Regions from separate parts of the Massilia sp. BKSP1R2A-1 genome, predicted to be linked through region 2. Evidence: predicted binding sites of a transcription regulator. Region 2 holds the regulator's gene; each other region holds the start of a gene.
What was found. The regulator sigma-54, encoded in region 2, starts transcription at its own class of promoters, with help from an activator protein. The targets are predictions, from matches to a motif close to TGGCANGNAANCTGCTTT.

Region 1 (6,639 bases), on a different contig from region 2:
ATTGAATATCGACGTATCGCTCGCCGACACCATCGAGCAGGACGAAGTCCTCCACCTGTATCGCGCCAACGGCTGGTCCTCGAGCGAGAAGCCGGTCCAGCTCATGGCGGCGCTGCGCAACTCGCACGCGCTGGTGACGGCCCGCATCGACAGGCAACTGGTCGGACTGGGCGACGAGGAAAGGATGCGGCGGGCCTTTGTCCGCATCCTGGGCAAGCCGCCCCAGGCCGTGCTGCGCGAGGCGCGCCTGCGCACGGGTTACGACCTGCCTGAGATATAGCCGGGCGCGTTCGACGGCGCTCAGCCGCACTCGCCCACGTAGTGGCACTCGCCGCAGCGGGTGCAGCCATCCACCTTGCGCAGGGCCCGCGCGCCGCATTCCGGGCACTTGGCCCCGCTGACCGTCGGCAGGGCGCCGGCTGCGGTCGCCGGCTGCGGCTCGGTTTCCAGAGACAGGCCCTCGCCGCGCGCGGCGAAGCGGCGCGCCAGTTCCGGCACCGCCAGCTGGTTGCCCCAGGCGTCGAGGAAGCCGCGGCGTATCAGGACCCGCTGCAGCATGAAGGCGATCGCCGCCACTTCCGAATCGTGGTAAACCGGCACCTGGGTGCCGTCCTCGCGCGTGAGGTAGCCGCAGCGCACCGGGCCCTTTTCCCATACCACGTCGCGCATGTCCGCCAGCGCCCGCGCGATCGGGCCGCCGGCGCGCGCCACCATCGACAGCAGGCGCATCGAGGCGGTAATCCACTGCTGTCCGTCGGTGCGCTGGTTGGAGGGCATGAAGAACTCGAAGGGACGCTCGATGGTCGCCGGCCTGCCATCGAAGATGCCGTCGGCGCGGATGAAGCTCACCGTCAGGTAGGCGGTCTTGCGGCCTTCCTGGGTCGAGTATTCGATCTTGGAGGTCACCGATTCGAGCTCGCCCAGCGGCCGCCGCTCGAAGCGCTTGCGCAGCGGGTCTTCGTCAGGCTGCGCGGCCTGCGGGGCTGCGTTCGAGGTCGACAGCACACTGCCCAGCACCGTGTTCGGACGGTAGGTCGCCAGGCCCTTCAGGCCCGCCTGCCAGGCCTGGCTGTAGAGATCGCGGAAGTCGTCAAAAGGATAGTCTTCCGGCACGTTGACGGTCTTCGAGATCGCCGTGTCGACGAAGGGCTGCACTGCCTGCACCATGCGCAAGTGCTCGATCGCGCGCATCTCGAGCGCGGTCACGAAGGCGGGCGGCAGGGCGTCCACGTCGTAGCCCATCCGGCGGTACAGGCGCCAGGCATGGTCCTCGACCTGGTAGCCGCGCATGGAACCGTCCGCCATGCGCTTCTTGCGCTGGTAGGTCCAGGAGTAGGGCGGCTCGATGCCGTTCGAGGCATTGTCGGCGAAGGCCAGCGAGATGGTGCCGGTGGGCGCGATCGACAGCAGGTGGGAGTTGCGGATGCCGTACATGCGGATCGCCTCGCGCAGCCAGTCGGGCAGGCGCTGCACGAACTGGCCGTCCAGGTACTTGTCCGCGTCGAACAGCGGGAAGGGACCCTTCTCGCGCGCCAGCGCCACCGAGGTGGCATAGGCCGCATCGCGCAGGGTCTCGGCGATGCGCGCGGCCATCGCCCGCCCCTCGTCGGAATCGTAGCGCAGGCCCAGCATGACGAGGGCGCTGCCCAGGCCCAGGAAGCCGAGGCCGATGCGGCGCTTGGCCTGCGATTCCGCCTGCTGCTGCGGCAGCGGCCATTCGGTCGCGTCCAGCACCAGGTCGAGCATGCGCACGCCCACCGCCGCGACTTCGCACATGCGCTCGAAGTCGAAGGAGGGGCTGGCGCCGAACGGATCGTCGACGAAAGCCGTGAGGTTCACCGAACCCAGGTCGCAGCAGCCGTAGGCGGGCAGGGGCTGCTCGCCGCAGGGATTGGTGGCGTGCAGCTGTTCGGCGTACCAGAGATTGTTTTCCGCATTCATGCGGTCGATGAAGAGCACGCCCGGCTCGGCGTGGTCGTAGGTCGAGGCAATGATGCGGTCCCACAGCTCGCGTGCGCGCACCTGGCGATACGACCAGCGGCCATCGTCCAGGCGGCGCGCGCCGGCCATGTCTTCCTCGCCCGGCTCGGCGCGGTGGACCAGGTCGAACATGGCGTCGCTTTCCACCGCGCGCATGAAGTCGTCGCTGACGCCGACCGAGATATTGAAGTTGGTGAGGCCGCCCGCGTCCTTGGCGGCGATGAAGCGTTCGATGTCGGGGTGGTCGATGCGCAGCACGCCCATCTGGGCGCCGCGCCGCGCGCCGGCCGATTCGACCGTGCGGCAGGAGGCATCGAACACTTCCATATAGGAGACCGGTCCGGAGGCGCGCGAGCGGGTGCCGTGGACCTTGCTGCCCATGGGGCGGATGGCGCTGAAGTCGTAGCCGACCCCGCCGCCGCGGCGCATGGTCTCGGCCGCCTCGGCCAGGGCGGTATAGATGCCGGGCAGGGGGCCGTCGTTGCCGGAGATCGAATCGCCGACCGGCTGCACGAAACAGTTGATGAGGGTGGCCTGCAGGCCGAGGCCGGCGGCCGAGGCGATGCGTCCGGCGGGCACGAAGCCCTGTTCCTGGGCCCAGAGGAAGTGCGCTTCGCGCTCCTCGCGCCCGTCTTCGGCTTCGAGCGCGGCCAGGGCGCGCGCCACGCGCCGGCGTACGTCGACGATGCCGGTTTCGGCGCCCTTGGCGTATTTCTCGCGCAGGACGTCGAGCGAGACTTCCTGCGGCGGCAGGCCGCCCGGCGCCGTGTCGACTGCATTCATGGTGCGCACCTCACCGGCATGAATGCCGTCGCAGAATCAGGGTTTGTCGAGGACGACGTGGGGCGTGGCCGGATCGGTGGCGCCGGGGAGCGGGCCGGCGGAAGATGCGGCGGCCGAAGGGGTGGCCGAAGCGCTCGCGCCGGACTGGCCGGCCAGGCGGGCTTCCAGTTCCACCACGCGCAGCTCCAGCGCTTCCAGGCGGGCGCGGGTCTTGGCCAGCACCTGGGCCTGGATGTCGAATTCTTCGCGGGTGACCAGGTCGAGCTTGGAGAAGCCCTGGGTCATCATCGCCTTGACGTTGCGCTCGATGTCCTTGGCCGGGGTGCTTTCCAGCGCCTGGTTGATCTTGCCTTGGATGTCGTTGAAGAAGTTGTTCATATCCATTTCCTGGTCAGGCGGCGTGCTGCACCACGACAGTGCAGCGACATCCGCTTTGGTGCGTGGCGCGGGCTTGGCAACCCTTTGCGCCGGTTGACGGGCTTGTTCTTATCGCAAATGGGGCGGATGGCTGAGAAAACAAGCACCCGAAACCACCCCAGGCAGCGGTTTTTGCGCTGGCACGCATCCTGCTAAAGAGTTATCAGGCGTGCAGCAGACAGGATTGTAAACCGCAACAGCTCCGCCCGGAGCCAAGTTGACTATAAGGGGAATGTCATGAAGTGCAAAGCAAGTGCAGCAGCAGTGAGCTGGGCCATCCTGGCCCTTTCCAGCGTTCCCGCCTTCGCGCAAGAAGCGACTCCTGAACATCAGATCAGCTACAACGCCTCGATCACCAGCGACTACCGTTACCGCGGCCTGTCGCAGACCCGCCTGAACGGCGCGCTGCAGGGCGGCGTCGACTACACGCACAGCCCGACCGGCCTGTACGTGGGCACCTGGCTGTCCACCATCAAGTGGACCAAGGATCTTGGCGGCGACGGCAGCATCGAATGGGATCTGTATGGCGGCAAGCGCGGCAACATCAGCGAAAACCTGACCTATGACGTTGGCGGCCTGTATTACTACTACCCGTCGAACGACCTGAACCCGAGTGCCAACACCTTCGAACTCTACGCGCGCCTCGGCTTCGGCCCGGCCTACGTGAAGTACTCGCACTCGACCACCAACCTGTTCGGCACCGCGAACAGCAAGCGCAGCGGCTACCTGGATCTCGGCGCCGACATCGACATCGGCGACAAGATGCTCCTGAACCTGCATGCGGGCCGCCAGGAAGTGAACAACAACGGCGCCTACTCGTACACCGACTACAAGGCCGGCATCACCAAGGACTTCGGCGTCGCCAGCGTGTCGATGGCCTGGGTCAAGGCCACTACCAAGGCCTACCTGAGCCCCGAAGGCAAGGACCTGGGTCGCTCGATGGTCGTGCTCAGCCTGTCCAAAACTTTCTGATAGTCAAAGAGGTATCACCATGAAAATGATTACCGCCATCATCAAGCCCTTCAAGCTGGACGAAGTCCGTGAAGCGCTGTCGGAGATCAATGTGCAAGGCATGACGGTCACCGAAGTAAAGGGTTTCGGCCGCCAGAAGGGCCACACCGAGCTGTACCGCGGCGCGGAATACGTGGTCGATTTTCTTCCGAAGATCAAGATCGAGGCCGCCGTCGACGACGCCGTGGCCGAGCAGGTGATCGACGCCATTTCCGGCGCCGCCCGCACCGGCAAGATCGGCGACGGCAAGATCTTCGTGGCCGACCTGAACCAGGTCATCCGTATCCGTACCGGCGAGACCGGCAACGACGCACTGTAAGAGGAACCCGATGAAATCCACCCTTACCAAAGTCCTGGCCGGCCTTACCGCCGCCAGCGTGGCGCTGCCGGCCCTGGCGGCGCCTTCCATCAACAAGGGCGACACCGCCTGGATGTTCGTGGCGACCCTGCTCGTCATCATGATGTCGATTCCCGGCCTGGCCCTGTTCTACGGCGGCCTGGTGCGCGCCAAGAACATGCTGTCGGTGCTGATGCAGGTCTTCATGGTGTTCTCGCTGATCATTGTCCTGTGGTGCCTGTACGGCTACTCGCTGGCCTTCACCCAGGGCGGCACCGCCTTCATCGGCGGCTTCGACCGCGTCTTCCTGAACGGCATCTACGACGCCGCCGCCGGCACCTTCAGCCAGGCCGCGACCTTCAGCAAGGAGACGATGATCCCCGAGTTCATCTTCGTCGCCTTCCAGGGCACCTTCGCCGCCATCACCTGCGGCCTGATCGTCGGCGCGTTCGCGGAGCGCGTGCGCTTCTCGGCAGTGCTGGCCTTCATGGTGATCTGGTTCACCTTCGGCTACCTGCCGGTGGCCCACATGGTCTGGTTCTGGGCCGGTCCCGACGCGATCACCGATGCGGCTTCGCTGGCCAAGGTCACCGCCGACGCCGGCTTCCTGTGGCAGAAGGGCGCCCTCGACTTCGCGGGCGGCACCGTGGTGCACATCAACGCCGCCGTGGCCGGCCTGGTCGGCGCCTATGTGATCGGCAAGCGCACGGGTCTGGGGCGCGAATCGATGGCCCCGCACTCGCTGACCATGACCATGATCGGCGCCTCGCTGCTGTGGGTGGGCTGGTTCGGCTTCAATGCCGGCTCGGCGCTGGAAGCGGGCGACATCGCCGCCCTGGCCTTCATCAACACCCTGCTGGCGACCGCCTGCGCGGCCGTCTCGTGGATGTTCGGCGAGTGGATCTTCAAGCGCAAGCCTTCGCTGCTGGGCGCGGTGTCGGGCGCGGTCTCGGGCCTGGTGGCCATCACCCCGGCCTGCGGCTTCGTCGGTCCGATGGGCGCCCTGGTCATCGGCCTGCTGGCCGGCGTGGTCTGCCTGTGGGGCGTGACCGGCCTGAAACGCCTGCTGGGCGCCGACGACTCGCTGGACGTGTTCGGCGTGCACGGCGTGGGCGGCATCCTGGGCGCGCTGCTGACCGGCGTCTTCGCTTCGCCGCAGCTGGGCGGGCAGGGCATCTGGGACTACATCGCCAACAAAGGTTCGCCGGACTACTCGATCGCCGGCCAGGTCTGGGTGCAGGCGCAAGCCGTCGGCATCACCATCGTGTGGTCGGCCGTCGTCGCCTTCATCGCCTTCAAGCTGGTGGACGTGGTGATCGGCCTGCGCGTGCCGGTGGAGCAGGAGCGCGAAGGGCTGGACATCACCAGCCATGGGGAATCGGCCTACCATTCCTGATCCGGAACGGCTGAATGCTTCGCGGGGCGCCTTCGGGCGCCTTTTTTGCGTCACGGGCAATCATACGTCTTTAAAATGGCAACATCGTCCCCACCTTTGCGCGACGATATAATTCAAACAAGCCATCACTAGGACGTCCACCCATGGTTCCGCACCTCGCCACCGCCCTGACCGGTCCTCTTCTCGACCTGGAAAAGAAAATCCTCGAAGCCACGCCCGCGATCGAGCGCTGGTTCCGTCTCGAGTGGCAGGAGCACACACCGCCGTTCTATTGCTCGGTGGACCTGCGTAACGCCGGCTACAAGCTGGCCCCGGTGGACACCAACCTGTTCCCGGGCGGCTTCAACAACCTGTCCACCGAGATGCTGCCGCTGGCGGTGCAGGCCGCCATGGCTGCGATCGACAAGTATTGTCCGGACGCGCGCAACCTCCTGATGATCCCGGAAACCCACACGCGCAACCCGATGTACCTGCAGAACGTGGCGCGCCTGATGCAGATCTTCCGCCAGACCGGCCTGCACGTGCGCCTGGGTTCGCTGTCGCCGGAGGTCACCCAGCCGACCCCGCTGGCGCTGCCTGACGGCAATATGCTGGTGGTCGAGCCCCTGGTGCGCTCGCCGAACGGGCGCCGCGTCGGCCTGGCCGATTTCGATCCCTGCACCATCCTGCTGAACAACGATCTCTCGGCCGGCATCCCCTCGATCCTGGAAAACAT
Region 2 (6,639 bases):
GGCAAGGGGGCGGTGCGCGAGGTGTGCGACATGATCATGCGCGCCCAGGGCAACTACGAACAGGCGCTGGCGCCGTACTTCGCCTGACCTTCCAGGAACGAGCATGGCTCCGTCGAACTACAAACGCACCGCCCACCGCTGGAAGCTCCTGACCATCATGATGGTCGGGGTGTTCTGCGCCTTCGGCAGCTTCTGGCTGCTGCAGGTCTTGCAGGGCGAGGACGAGGACCCGCGCCTGGGCGGCCCGTCCAGCGAGCCGGACTACATCGTCGAGAACTTCTCCTTCGTGCGCATGACGCAGGACGGCAAGCCGAGCTATGTCGTTTCCGGCAAACGCCTGACGCACCGTCCGCTGGGCGACGTGTCCGAGGTCGATGCGCCGGTGGTGCAGGGCATGACGCCGGGCCGTCCGCGCATGACGGTGGTGGCGAAGCAGGGCCGCATCTTCCATGAAGAACACCGCGTCGACCTGATCGGCAACGTCGACATCCAGCGTCCGGCCACGCCGACCAGCGAAGCGCTGCGCGTGCGCACCCAGGCGCTCACGGTGCTGCCCGACGAAGAGATCATGAAGACCGACAAGCCGATCGAGATGCAGCTCGGCTCCGCCACCGTGACCGGCACCGGCATGGTCGCGAACAACGCGACCCAGAAGCTGCACCTGGCCAGCCGCGGCCAGATCGTCTATCCGCCGCGCGCGCAACGCTGATTTTCAATGCCCGCGCCGCGTTACAACAGGACCAGCAAAACCATGAAAAAAATACTCGCTGCCACTTTCCTCACCCTGGCATCGCTCACCGCCACGGCGGAGCGCGCCGATTCGCTCAAGCAGGCCGTGATCAACTTCGACACGCTCGACGTCGACGAAGTCACCCAGACCCGCATCCTGACCGGCAACGTCGTGCTCACCCGCGGCACCCTGGTGCTCAAGTCGGACCGCGCCCTGGTGAAGGAAACGCCGGAAGGCTATATGAGCGTGACGCTCACCGCCAACAACGGCAAGCTCGCCACCTTCCGCCAGAAGCGCGACGGCGGTCCCGACCTGTGGGTCGAGGGCCAGGCCCAGCGCATCGAATACGACGAGCGCGCCGAGCTGGTGAAGCTGTTCACCACCGCCGAGGTGCGCGAGCTGGAGAACGGCCGCATGACCAATGAGATCAAGGGTCCCTTCATCTCCTACGACAACCGCCGTGAAGTGGCCCAGGTGCGCAACGACCCCAGCGGCAAGAGCACGGTCGGCGGCGGCCGCGGCACCCTGATCATCGCGCCGCGCCGCACGACGCCGGCGGAGGGCGCCAAGCAATGAACGCCGTACTGGAAAAACCCGCCGGCGACAGCTGCAGCACCCTGGTCGTCAAGGGCCTGCAGAAGAGCTACGGCAAGCGCCTGGTGGTGCGCGATGTCTCGCTGCAGGTCGACTGCGGCGAGGTGGTCGGCCTGCTCGGCCCCAACGGCGCCGGCAAGACCACGTCCTTCTACATGATCGTCGGCCTGGTGCCGTCGGATGCCGGCTCGATCGACATCAACGGCACCGACATCACGAGCCTGCCGATCCACCGGCGCGCGGTGCTGGGCCTGTCCTACCTGCCGCAGGAAGCCTCGGTGTTCCGGAAGCTCACGGTAGAAGAGAACATCCGCGCCGTGCTGGAACTGCAGCGCGACGAGAATGGCAAGGCCCTGGGCAAGAACGAGATCAACGAGCGCCTCGACACCCTGCTGGCCGAGCTGCAGATCGAAAAGCTGCGCGAGAACCCGGCGCTGTCGCTGTCGGGCGGCGAGCGCCGCCGCGTGGAGATCGCGCGCGCGCTGGCCACCAACCCGCGCTTCGTGCTGCTCGACGAACCGTTCGCGGGCGTGGACCCGATCGCGGTGATCGAGATCCAGCGCATCGTGCGCTTCCTGAAGGAGCGCAACATCGGCGTGCTGATCACCGACCACAACGTGCGCGAGACGCTCGGCATCTGCGACCGCGCCTACATCATCAACCAGGGCGCCGTGCTGGCTTCCGGCCGTCCCGACGACATCATCGCCGACGAATCCGTGCGACGCGTCTACCTCGGCGAACACTTCAGGATGTAATGAAACAGTCCCTGCAGCTCCGCACCTCGCAGCACCTTGCGCTGACGCCGCAGCTGCAGCAGTCGATCCGCCTGCTGCAGCTGTCCACGCTCGAACTGCACCAGGAGATCGAGCAGATCCTGCACGACAATCCGCTGCTCGAGCGTCTCGACGATCCACTCGACCGCTCGGTGCGCCTGCTGGCCGACGGCGCCATCAACACGGCGCCTGCCAATGGCGAGGCGCCGAGCGCGCAGCCCGCCCAGGAAGAAGGCGGCGCCAAGGCCGAGGGCGAGGGACATGAGGATGGCGAGCAGGGCGAGCGCGGCGACGCCGACAGCGACTGGGGCGGCGAGGGCGGCGGCGCACGCAGCGGCGACGACGAGGACGGACGCCCGCAACTGGAAGCCGACGGCACCACCCTGCGCGAACACCTGGCGGAGCAGATCCGCCTGACCGGCTGCAGCGCGCGCGACCGCGCCCTGGCCGAGCTGGTGATCGACGCCCTGGACGACAACGGCTACCTGGAAGAACCGCTCGACGAGATCCACGCGCGCCTGCCCGAGGAACTCGAGATCGACATGGACGAGCTGCGCTGCGCGCTGGCCCTGATCCAGAGCCTCGACCCGGTCGGCGTGGGCGCGCGCAGCGCGGCCGAATGCCTGGCGCTCCAGATCCGCCGCATGCCGGGCGTGCCGCTCGTCACGCGGCGCCTGGCCCTGAAAATCGTCGAGGGTTACCTGAGCTGGTTCGCCCAGCGCGAATACACCAAGCTGAAGAAGGCGCTCGACTGCGACGACGAAGACCTGCGCGAAGTGCAGGCCGTGGTCCGCCAGTGCAATCCGCATCCCGGCGCGGCCTTCGCCTCGAACGTGTCGGACTACGTGGTGCCGGACGTGATCGTCCGCCGCGCCAAGCACGGCTGGTCGGTTTCGCTGAACCCGGACGTGATGCCGAAGCTGCGCGTGAACTCCCTGTACGCCAACCTGCTCAAGCAGGGAAAAAGCGAAAGCCAGATGGGCGCGCAGTTGCAGGAAGCCAAGTGGCTCATCAAGAATATGCGCCAGCGCTTCGACACGATCCTGCGTGTTGCCGAGGCAATTGTGGAGCGCCAGCGTAACTTTTTCAGTCACGGCGCCGTTGCCATGCGCCCTCTTGTTTTGCGTGAGATAGCTGATACACTAGGCCTACACGAGAGCACAATCTCCCGTGTAACCACGCAGAAATACATGCTGACCCCGCACGGCATGTTTGAGCTGAAGTACTTCTTCGGAAGCCATGTCGCCACCGAAGCGGGGGGAGAAGCCTCCTCGACGGCGATCCGCGCGCTCATCGCGCAATTGACAGGAGCAGAAGACCCTAGGAACCCATTATCCGACAGCAAGATCGCGGAGATGCTCGGGGAACAAGGTATGGTCATTGCGCGCAGGACGGTCGCCAAGTACCGCGAAGCGCTCAAGATTCCGCCCGTCAGCCTCCGCAAATCCCTGTAAAGCACCTGCCCACACTCACCTTGTGGCGCGGGCAGGGCACCTTCCCAAGGAGTGTGTATGAACCTCACAATCAGCGGTCACCATCTCGAAGTCACCCCCGCCATCCGTGAATACGTTCAGAATAAGCTCGAGCGCATCACCCGCCATTTCGACCACGTGATCGATACCCACGTGTTCCTCGCGATCGACAATCTCACCGAAAAAGAAAAAAGGCAGAAAGCCGAAATCAACTTATCGGTATCGGGAAAGAAACTCCACGTCGCCAGCGCCGCACAAGACCTGTACGCCGCGATCGACACGCTGATGGACAGACTGGACAGGCAGGTTTTAAAACACAAATCCATGCTGCAAGACCATAACCACGTCGCGCACAAGCGCATGCCGGATATCGACGAAACCACGGCAGCAGCGTAAACACAGCCGCGCACATTCCGCGGCAACACCGCAAGGGCGTCTAAGGGGACGCCCTTTTTGCATTGTAAAGATAGGAATTTGCTGGCAGCCTTCGGTAGAATGCATCATTTTTCGACCACAGAAGCTGCCATGACCGATTACGTCCTGACCCGCGTCGCCAACCGCACCGGCGTCATCACGCTCGACCGCCCGAAAGCCCTGAACTCGCTGTCGCTCGACATGGTGCGCGCCATCACCGCGATCCTGCTGGAATGGCAGGCCGATGCCGGCATCGACGCCGTCGTCATCACCAGCAGCAGCGAGAAGGCCCTGTGCGCAGGCGGCGACATCCGCTTCTTCCACGACGTCGGCCGTGTGGCGCCGACGGGCGGCAGCGCGCTGCTGGAAGATTTCTTCACCGAGGAATACGCGCTCAATCACCTGATCCACTTCTATCCGAAACCGTATATCGCGGTGATGGACGGCGTGGTAATGGGCGGCGGCATGGGCATCGCCCAGGGCGGGCCAGGCTGCGGCCTGCGCATCGTCACCGACCGCACCAAGATGGCGATGCCGGAAGTGAACATCGGCCTGTTCCCGGACGTGGGCGGCAGCCATTTCCTCTCGCATGCGCCGGGACAGCTGGGGCAGTACCTGGGCCTGACCGGGTTGACGATCGGCGCGGCCGATGCGCTCTACGTGGGACTAGCCGACGTGTTCGTGCCTGGCGAGAAGCTGGGCGAGCTGAATGCGCTGATCGAGACCACGCCGGGGGCGCAGCTGCCGCAGGCGATCCGCACCTATGCGGCGCAGTTCGCGGCCCAGGCGGGCGCCAGCGAGCTGCAGGCGCAGCGCGGCGTGATCGATGCGCACTTCGGCGCGGCCTCGGTGGCGGCCATCATGGCGTCGCTGGCGCGCGACGAGAATCCGTTTGCGCAGAAGGCGCTGAAGGCGATGCGCCAGCGCTCGCCCCTGATGATGTGCGTGACGCGCGAACTCTTGCAGCGTGGTGCGTCGCTCGATGTGGCGGACTGCCTGCGCATGGAGCGTAACCTGGTGCGCCGCAATTTCGAGCACGGCGAGGTGCTGGAGGGCGTGCGGGCGCTGGTGATCGACAAGGACAATCAGCCGAAGTGGAATCCGGTGACGCTGGAGGAGGTAACGCCGGAAATGGTGGCGCGCTTCTTCGAGCCGGTGTGGCCTGAGTACGCTCACCCGCTGCGCCATCTGTAGGGTGAACGGCTTCGCCGTCCGCGCGTTCAACTCATGGCTGAATTGAGGCGGCGCGTCTATTCATGGCTTGGTTGAACGCGCGGTCGGCAGAGCCGACCACCCTACAGATCAATGGCCTGCGTGCTTTGGCTGCTCGCGGTGGCGCACGATCACCCGTTCGGTCGAACTGAAGTAAGCCCCCAAGCGCTCGGCCATGTACACTGACCGATGCTGCCCACCCGTACACCCCACCGCCACCGTCAAATAGCTGCGGTTGTCCGTCTTGAACGAAGGCAGCCACTTGGCGACAAACGCCTTGATATCCCCCAGCATGTCCGCCGCGCTCGGCTGCGCGTCGAGGAAGTCGATCACCGGCTGGTCACGGCCGGTCAGCGGGCGCAGGGCCAGGTCGTAATACGGGTTCGGGATCGCGCGCACGTCGAACACGAAGTCCGCATCCAGCGGCACGCCCACCTTGAAGGCGAAGGATTCGAAGAACAGGGTCAGCGGCGCGTGCTCGACGTCGGCCAGTTCCTTGATCCAGGCGCGCAGCTTGTTGGCCGAGAGTTCGGAGGTGTCGATCACGTGGCCCAGGTTCTCGATCGCCGACAGGCGTTCGCGTTCCTCGGCGATGCATTCGATCAGGGTGCGGCGTGAAGCGGGATTCTCGCCGGGGCGCAGCTCGTGCGACAGCGGGTGGCTGCGGCGGGTCTCCGAGAAGCGCGCCACCAGCGAGTGCGTGCTCGAGGTCAGGAACATGACCTTGACGTTGTGGCCTTCTTCCTTCAGGTGGCGCACGCTGACCGGCAGCTCCACCAGCGATTCGGCGCTGCGCGCATCGACCGCGACGGCGATCTTGTCGGTGCCTTTTTCGTTGACCGCGTAGACCAGGGCCGGCAGCAGGGCCGGCGGGAGGTTGTCGACGCAGTAGTAGCCTGCGTCTTCCAGGACGTTGAGGGCAACCGATTTGCCCGAGCCGGAAATGCCGGTAATGAGGACGATGTGCATGGCGCGATGATACCCCAAATGGGGGTTAGTCACCGCTCATCGCTTGACGTTGCCGCTCCATGAATTCCTGCAGCGTGTCGATGCCGCGCAGCTGCAGGATGGTGTTGCGCACGGCCGCTTCCAGCAGCACCGCGATGTTGCGGCCGGCCGCGACGGGGATCACAACCTTGCGGATCGGCAGGCCCAGCACGTCCTCGGTCGGGAAGTGGAAGGGCAGGCGTTCGACCTCTTCGTCGAGGGCGCCGCGCTTGACCAGGTGGACGATCAGCTTGAGGCGCATCTTGCGGCGCACCGCGGTCTCGCCAAAAATCGCCTTGATGTCCAGGAGGCCCAGGCCGCGCACTTCCAGCAGGTTCTGCAGCAGCGGCGGGCAACGGCCCTCGATCATGTTCGGGGCGATGCGCGAGAATTCGACGGCGTCGTCGGCCACCAGGCCGTGCGAGCGCGAGATCAGTTCCAGGCCCAGCTCGCTTTT
Region 3 (6,639 bases), on a different contig from region 2:
GCCAGCACATAGCGCTCCTGCGATTCATTGGACCAGATCTCTTTCGGCGCCATGCCGCTTTCTTCCAGCGGCACCTTGCGCAGATCGAACAGCGCGCCGCGCTTGGCGTCGTTGACGATTTCCGGGAAGGCGTTCGACAGGCCGCCCGCGCCCACGTCGTGGATCGAGATGATCGGATTGTCCGCGCCCATCTGCCAGCAGCCGTTGATGACTTCCTGGGCGCGGCGCTCCATCTCCGGATTGCCGCGCTGGACCGAGTCGAAGTCCAGGTCGGCGGTATTGGTGCCGGTCGCCATCGAGGACGCGGCCGAGCCGCCCATGCCGATGCGCATGCCCGGGCCGCCCAGCTGGATCAGGAGGCTGCCGACCGGGATCTCGTCCTTGTGGGTGTGCTCGGCCGAGATATTGCCGATGCCGCCGGCGATCATGATGGGCTTGTGGTAGCCGTAGACGGCGTTCGCCGCGCCGACGTTCTGCTCATAGGAGCGGAAGTAGCCGCCCAGGACCGGTCGGCCGAATTCGTTGCTGAAGGCGGCGCCGCCGATCGGGCCGTCGATCATGATCTGCAGCGGCGAGGCGATGCGTTCCGGCTTGCCGTAGACCGCATCCACGCGCCCGGCTTCACCCTTGCTGACGTCGCTGGCGTTCTCCCACGGACGCTCGGCGCCCGGGATCAGGAGGTTCGACACGGTGAAGCCGGTCAGGCCTGCCTTCGGCTTGGCGCCGCGGCCGGTGGCGCCCTCGTCGCGGATCTCGCCGCCGGCGCCGGTCGAGGCGCCCGGGAAGGGCGAGATCGCGGTCGGGTGGTTGTGGGTCTCGACCTTCATCAGGGTATGCACCAGCTCCGTCGACGGGGCATATTCCTGTTTCTCACGCGGGAAGAAACGGGTGACGGTCGCGCCCTCGATGATCGAGGAGTTGTCGCTGTAGGCGACCACGGTGCCGCGCGGGTTCAGCTGGTGGGTGTTCTTGATCATGCCGAACAGCGACTTGTCCTGCCTGACGCCGTCGATGATCCAGTCGGCGTTGAAGATCTTGTGGCGGCAGTGCTCGGAGTTCGCCTGGGCGAACATCATGAGCTCGACGTCGGTCGGGTTGCGCTGCGCCTTCGTGAACGCCTCGTGCAGGTAGTCGATCTCGTCGATCGACATCGCCAGGCCCAGTTCCGTGTTGGCGCGCACCAGCGCGTCGCGGCCCTGCCCGATCACGTCCACGGTCTCCAGCGGCTTGCCTTCGAGTTCGTCGAACAGGCGCGAGGCCTCGTCGGCGTTGCGCAGCACCGTCTCGGTCATGCGGTCGTGCAGCAGCGCGGCGACCAGGCCGACTTCTTCGTCGTCCAGCTTCTTCGGCGCGCCGATGCCGGTGCCGAGCAGGCCGCTCTTGAGCACCACGGTGTAGCCGACGCCGCGTTCGATGCGGTGCACATGGGCCATGCCGCAGTTGTGCGCGATGTCGGTGGCCTTCGAGGCCCACGGCGAGATCGTACCCAGGCGCGGGATCACGAAGAACTCCTCGGTCACGCCTTCGTACAAAGTCTGGGCGGCAGGCTCGCCGTAGGTGAGCATGGCCGATAGACGCTCGGTGTCCTCCACGGACAGCGGTGCGCTGCTGTCGATGAAGTGGTAGAAGCGGGCCTGGACTGCGGCAATCGACGGGGCGACCGATTGGAGTTGCGACAGGAGGCGTTGGCTACGGAAGGCGGAGAGGGCGTTGGAACCCGGCAGAATCAACATGGCTGAGAAGTCGGTTGACGCAGCGTGGCTGCTAGGGTGGAAGATAGCCCGCTATTATACAGTGTTGCAATGCAGCGATGCATGCTGCCCAATGAAAGGCTTGTAGAACGGACATTTCTTGATCCCTCAGGAACTTATCGGTATTGTAAGGGCTACATAATTACGATCCGAAGAACGGAAAGCGAAGATGCAAGAGAATGCGAACCTGTCGGTCCTGATCGTCGATCCGAACCAGGGCATGCGCGGCAGCCTGCAGAACATGCTGAACCAGTCCGGCATCAGCAAGGTCGAGTCGGCGATCAACGCCAGCATGGCCATCAAGCAGCTCGGCAAACGGGCCTACGACATCATCCTGTGCGAATACGACCTCGGCGGCCCCAGCGGCGACGGCCAGGACGGCCAGCAGCTGCTCGAAGACCTGCGCCTCCACCGCCTGATCACGGCCTCCACCATCTTCATCATGCTGACTTCGGAAGGCGTCTACGACAAGGTCGTGAGCGCCGCCGAACTGACCCCGACCGATTACGTATTAAAACCCTTCACCGTCGAGATGCTGAGCAGCCGCATCAGGCGCGCGCTTGAGCGCCGCACCGCCCTGCTCCCGGTCTGGCAGCTCGCCGCCCAGGGCAAGCCGGTCGACGCCATCCGCGCCTGCACCACGGCGGCGATCGCCAGCCCGCGCTACGCGCTCGACTTCCTGCGCCTGAAGGCCGAGCTGCACACATCGAGCGGCGAACACGCGCAAGCCGGCAGCATCTACCGCGACGTGCTGGCCGAGCGCCCGCTGGGCTGGGCCGGCCTGGGCCTGGCGCGCACCATGGTGGCCCAGGGCCAGATCGAGGAAGCCCGCGACACGCTCGAACAGCTGGTGCAGGCCAATCCGCGCCTGATGGCCGCCTACGACCTGCTGGCGCGCTGCCACGAGAAACTCGGCGCCAGCCAGGACGCCCAGAAGGTGCTGGAAGACGCGGTCTCGATCTCGCCGCACATGGTGCGGCGCCTGCGCAAGCTCGGCGAAGTCGCGATGGAGAACGGCGACGCGCTGGCCGCCGAGAAGTCCTTCAAGCAGGTCGTCACCAAGGCCAGGTATTCGGAATTCCGCAATCCCGAAGACCACGTCAACCTCGTGAAAGCCCTGGTCACGCGCGGCGACGTGCAGGGCGCGAGCGGCGTGATCCGCGACCTGGAGCGTTCGATGCGCGGTAGCGCCGAGGTCGACGCCTGCAAGGCCTTTTCCAGCGCCCTGCTCCACGAAAAAATGGGCAATGGCAGCGCCGCGGTGGCCGAGTTGCAGATGGCGGCCGGCGCCGCGCGGACCAGCAATGCCTTGTCCTCGAACCTGCGCATCGGCCTGGCCGAAGCCTGCCTCGAACACCAGATGGACGAACAGGCTTCGAACGTCATGATGACCGTGATGCATGACGTCTCCAGCCCGGTCAGCATCGACGAAGCCATGGGTGTGTTCGTGCGCGCGGGCCGTCCCGACCTGGCCGACGGCATGGGCGCCCAACTGCGCGCCCAGGCCCAGATCCTGCTCGGGGTGGCCGACGAGAAGCGCAATATGGGCGACGTGCGTGGCGCAGTCCAGACCCTGCTCGAGGCGCTGCACATGGCGCCGGGCAATCTGCAGGTGATGGTCGCGGTGGCCGGGGGCATACTGCGACAGGTGAACGAAATGGGGTGGGACCACACGCTCGGCGGGGTCGCAAGGGAGCAGATCGAGAAGCTGCGGGTAATGGACCCGAATCATCCGCGCCTTCTGGCGCTCACCAGGGAATTCCTGGAAGCGCAGCGCAAGTTCGGTATTTCGACCTGACGAAGGGGCGTACGCCACAGCGTTCGCCTACCTGCAATGACGGGCAAGGAATAGCGCGGCGCGCTCGTGTCGGCCTTCTTTACACTGGCGGCAATCGTCAATACAAGACCACTGATTCTAAAAGGAAATTTCTCTATGGCATAGGATTTGCTTAAAGCATCGAGTAGTAAGCAAATCACAACTAGGGAGAAAAACATGAAATCAATTCGCTCGTTGTCGGCTGCTGTCTGCGTCGCTGCGCTGGCCTGGTCTACCGCGGTTTCCGCCGAAGTCATCAACAACACCGCCGTCGTCAGTACTGCCAGCCCGTTCGGCGCGCCCGACACTGCAACCTACGGCCAGACGTTCACTGTCGGCACCGATAATGTATTGAATGGTTTCTCGCTGTTCCTGAACGGTCGAGTGGGTTCGAGCCTGGACTTGCGCGGCTATGTCGCCGGCTGGGACGGCAACAAGGCGACAAGCATCCTCTACACGAGCACGACGCGTACGGCAACGGCCACCAGCGGCATGCAGGAGTTCGCCTTCGATACCGGCGCCCTTGCACTGACGGCCGGCGCGCAGTATGTGCTGTTCCTGTCGGTGTCGGAACTCGCTGCACAGGCTGATAGCGTGTACGACATGCCGATCACGGGCAACAACTACGGCGGCGGGCATTTCGTGTACTTCAACAACGGCGTCAACTTCAGCGCCCTGACCAGTAGCCAATGGGATTGCTCCACCGATTGCTTCGGCGCCGACGCGGCTTTCCGTGCCACGCTGACGAGCAGCGCCGACGTGCCCGAACCGGCATCGCTGGCGCTTCTCAGCCTAAGTCTGTTGGGCCTGGCCGGTTCGCGCGCCGGCCGCCGCAAGGACTGAGCGGCTTCACGGGGAACCGCTGGCCGGCATTCGCCAGCCAGCGGGGCGGCATCAAGGACGGGAATTGTGGCGTGCTGTATCATCCCGCACCTCGTCAAGAAAGCCGCACATGCTCATCATTACCATCAAACAGGGCAAGGAAAAGAACCTGCTCAACGGCGACCCGTGGATCTACCTGTCGGCCATCGACAAGGTCGAGGGTAAACCCCACGAACGCAGCAAGATCGGCGCCACGGCGCTCGTCCAGTCTTCCTCGCGCCAGTTCCTGGCCCGCGCCGCCTACAACGTCAAGTCGCAGATCGCCGGGCGCGTCTGGACCCTGCGCGAGGACGAACCGGTCGACCACGCCATGATCAAGCGCCGCGTGCAGGCGGCCGTCGCGCGCCGGCTCGGGAACGTTCCCGCCGCGGATCCCCAGGCCCTCGTTCAGTTGATCGACGGTGAACAGGATGGCTTGTCCGGCCTGCAGGTCCACGGTGTCGGCGGCGCTGCGGGCTACCTCGTCTGCCAGTTCAATGCCGGGGGTGTCGAATACTGGAAGATTCCGATCGTGCAGGCCCTCCTCAAGGAAACCAACTGCCCGAACGTCTACGAACGCTGCGACAAGCTGGTACGGGAAGCCGAGGGCTTGCCGTTCCGGTCGCGCGTGCTGGCTGGCGAAGAACCGCCGCAGCGCCTGATGGTGCGGGCAGATGGTCGGCTTGCGCCAATGGACATCCGCACCGGGTTCGTCTACCCGCGCTGAGTATATCGCGGTGTTGTTTCGAGCCGTGCAAGGCGTGGCTATCGGTCGGCGCCAGCGGCGTCGGCTTCATTCCGCCGCATTCCATAGCCACCGCCGCCTGGTGTCTCGATCACCAGCACATCGCCCGGCGCCATGTCCACCTTGCCGATGTGGCCGAGGGTTTCCACCGTCCCGTCGGCCCGCAGGACCGTGTTTCTTCCCCGCTCACCTGGCTCGCCGCCCGCCATGCCGAAAGGCGCATGGATGCGGTTGTTCGAGAGGATCGCCGCCGTCATCGGCTCGAGGAAACGCACCTTCCTCGTGCCGCCATTCCCACCATGCCAGCGCCCTGCTCCGCCCGAGCCCTGGCGGATCTCGTAGCTCTCCAGGCGAACAGGGAAGCGGAACTCGAGGATTTCCGGGTCCGTCAGCCGCGAGTTGGTCATGTTCGTCTGGACCACGTCGGTACCGTCGAAGCCTTCCCCCGCCCCCGAGCCGCCGGAGATCGTCTCGTAGTACTGGTAGCGTTCGTTCCCGAAGGTGAAGTTGTTCATCGTGCCCTGGCTTGCCGCCATCACGCCGAGGGCGCCGTAGAGCGCGTTGGTGATGCAGGTGGAAGTCTCGACATTCCCCGAGACCACCGAGGCCGGATAGTGCGGATTGAGCATGGAACCCGGCGGGATGATGACCTTGAGCGGCTTGAGGCAGCCGCCGTTGAGGGGAATCTCGTCGTCGACCAAAGTGCGGAAGACGTACAGCACCGCCGCCATGCAGACGGCCGACGGCGCATTGAAGTTGTTCGGCAGCTGGGCCGACGTGCCGGTGAAATCGATCTCCGCGCTGCGGCTGGCCTGGTGGACGCGGATCGCCACTTCGATGCGGGCGCCGTTGTCGAGGTCGTAGCTGTAGCGGCCATCCTTGAGGGCCGAGATCACGCGCCGCACCGCTTCTTCCGCATTGTCCTGCACATGGCCCATGTAGGCACGCACGACATCCAGGCCGAAATGCGCGACCATGCGGTGCAGTTCCTCGACGCCCTTCTGGTTGGCCGCGACCTGGGCGCGCAGGTCGGCCATGTTCTGGTCCGGATTCCTCGCCGGGTAGCGGCCGCTGCCGAGCAGGACACGGGCCGCATCTTCGCGCAGGATGCCGTCGCCGCCGTCGACCAGCTTGAAGTTGTCGATCAGGACGCCTTCCTGCTCGATGTGGTGCGAGTCCGGCGGCATGGATCCCGGCGTGGTGCCGCCGATGTCGGCGTGGTGGCCGCGCGAGCCGACGTAGAACAGGATTTCCCTTCCCGCCTCGTCGAACACGGGCGAGATCACGGTGACGTCGGGCAGGTGGGTGCCGCCGTTGTACGGATCGTTGAGCACATAGACGTCGCCGGCCTTCATCCTGCCCGCGTTCTTGCGCATCACGGTCTTGATGCTCTCGCCCATCGAGCCGAGGTGCACGGGCATGTGCGGCGCATTCGCGACCAGGTTGCCGCTTGCGTCGAAGATCGC

Region 1: the regulator sigma-54 is predicted to act here: its motif matches at 3,319-3,336, upstream of ACQ7JA_RS24020 (TorF family putative porin).
Region 3: the regulator sigma-54 is predicted to act here: its motif matches at 3,686-3,703, upstream of ACQ7JA_RS10430 (PEP-CTERM sorting domain-containing protein).

The regions. Positions count from the first base shown of each region.
Region 1 is NZ_JBOBRE010000022.1:5,849-12,487, forward strand. It holds gene ACQ7JA_RS24005 (hypothetical protein) at 2-280, shown strand; gene ACQ7JA_RS24010 (adenosylcobalamin-dependent ribonucleoside-diphosphate reductase) at 301-2,763, opposite strand; partial or broken gene ACQ7JA_RS24015 (accessory factor UbiK family protein) at 2,917-3,147, opposite strand; gene ACQ7JA_RS24020 (TorF family putative porin) at 3,418-4,152, shown strand; gene glnK (P-II family nitrogen regulator) at 4,172-4,510, shown strand; gene ACQ7JA_RS24030 (ammonium transporter) at 4,521-5,924, shown strand; gene gshA (glutamate--cysteine ligase) at 6,068-6,639, shown strand, end outside.
Region 2 is NZ_JBOBRE010000011.1:85,476-92,114, reverse strand. It holds gene ACQ7JA_RS17330 (KdsC family phosphatase) at 1-87, shown strand, start outside; gene lptC (LPS export ABC transporter periplasmic protein LptC) at 104-709, shown strand; gene lptA (lipopolysaccharide transport periplasmic protein LptA) at 752-1,306, shown strand; gene lptB (LPS export ABC transporter ATP-binding protein) at 1,303-2,079, shown strand; gene ACQ7JA_RS17310 (RNA polymerase factor sigma-54) at 2,079-3,551, shown strand; gene hpf (ribosome hibernation-promoting factor, HPF/YfiA family) at 3,609-3,965, shown strand; gene ACQ7JA_RS17300 (enoyl-CoA hydratase/isomerase family protein) at 4,095-5,177, shown strand; gene rapZ (RNase adapter RapZ) at 5,286-6,164, opposite strand; gene hprK (HPr(Ser) kinase/phosphatase) at 6,190-6,639, opposite strand, start outside.
Region 3 is NZ_JBOBRE010000005.1:270,758-277,396, forward strand. It holds gene purL (phosphoribosylformylglycinamidine synthase) at 1-1,733, opposite strand, end outside; gene ACQ7JA_RS10425 (tetratricopeptide repeat protein) at 1,921-3,549, shown strand; gene ACQ7JA_RS10430 (PEP-CTERM sorting domain-containing protein) at 3,745-4,410, shown strand; gene ACQ7JA_RS10435 (SAM-dependent methyltransferase) at 4,520-5,155, shown strand; gene ACQ7JA_RS10440 (hydantoinase B/oxoprolinase family protein) at 5,194-6,639, opposite strand, start outside.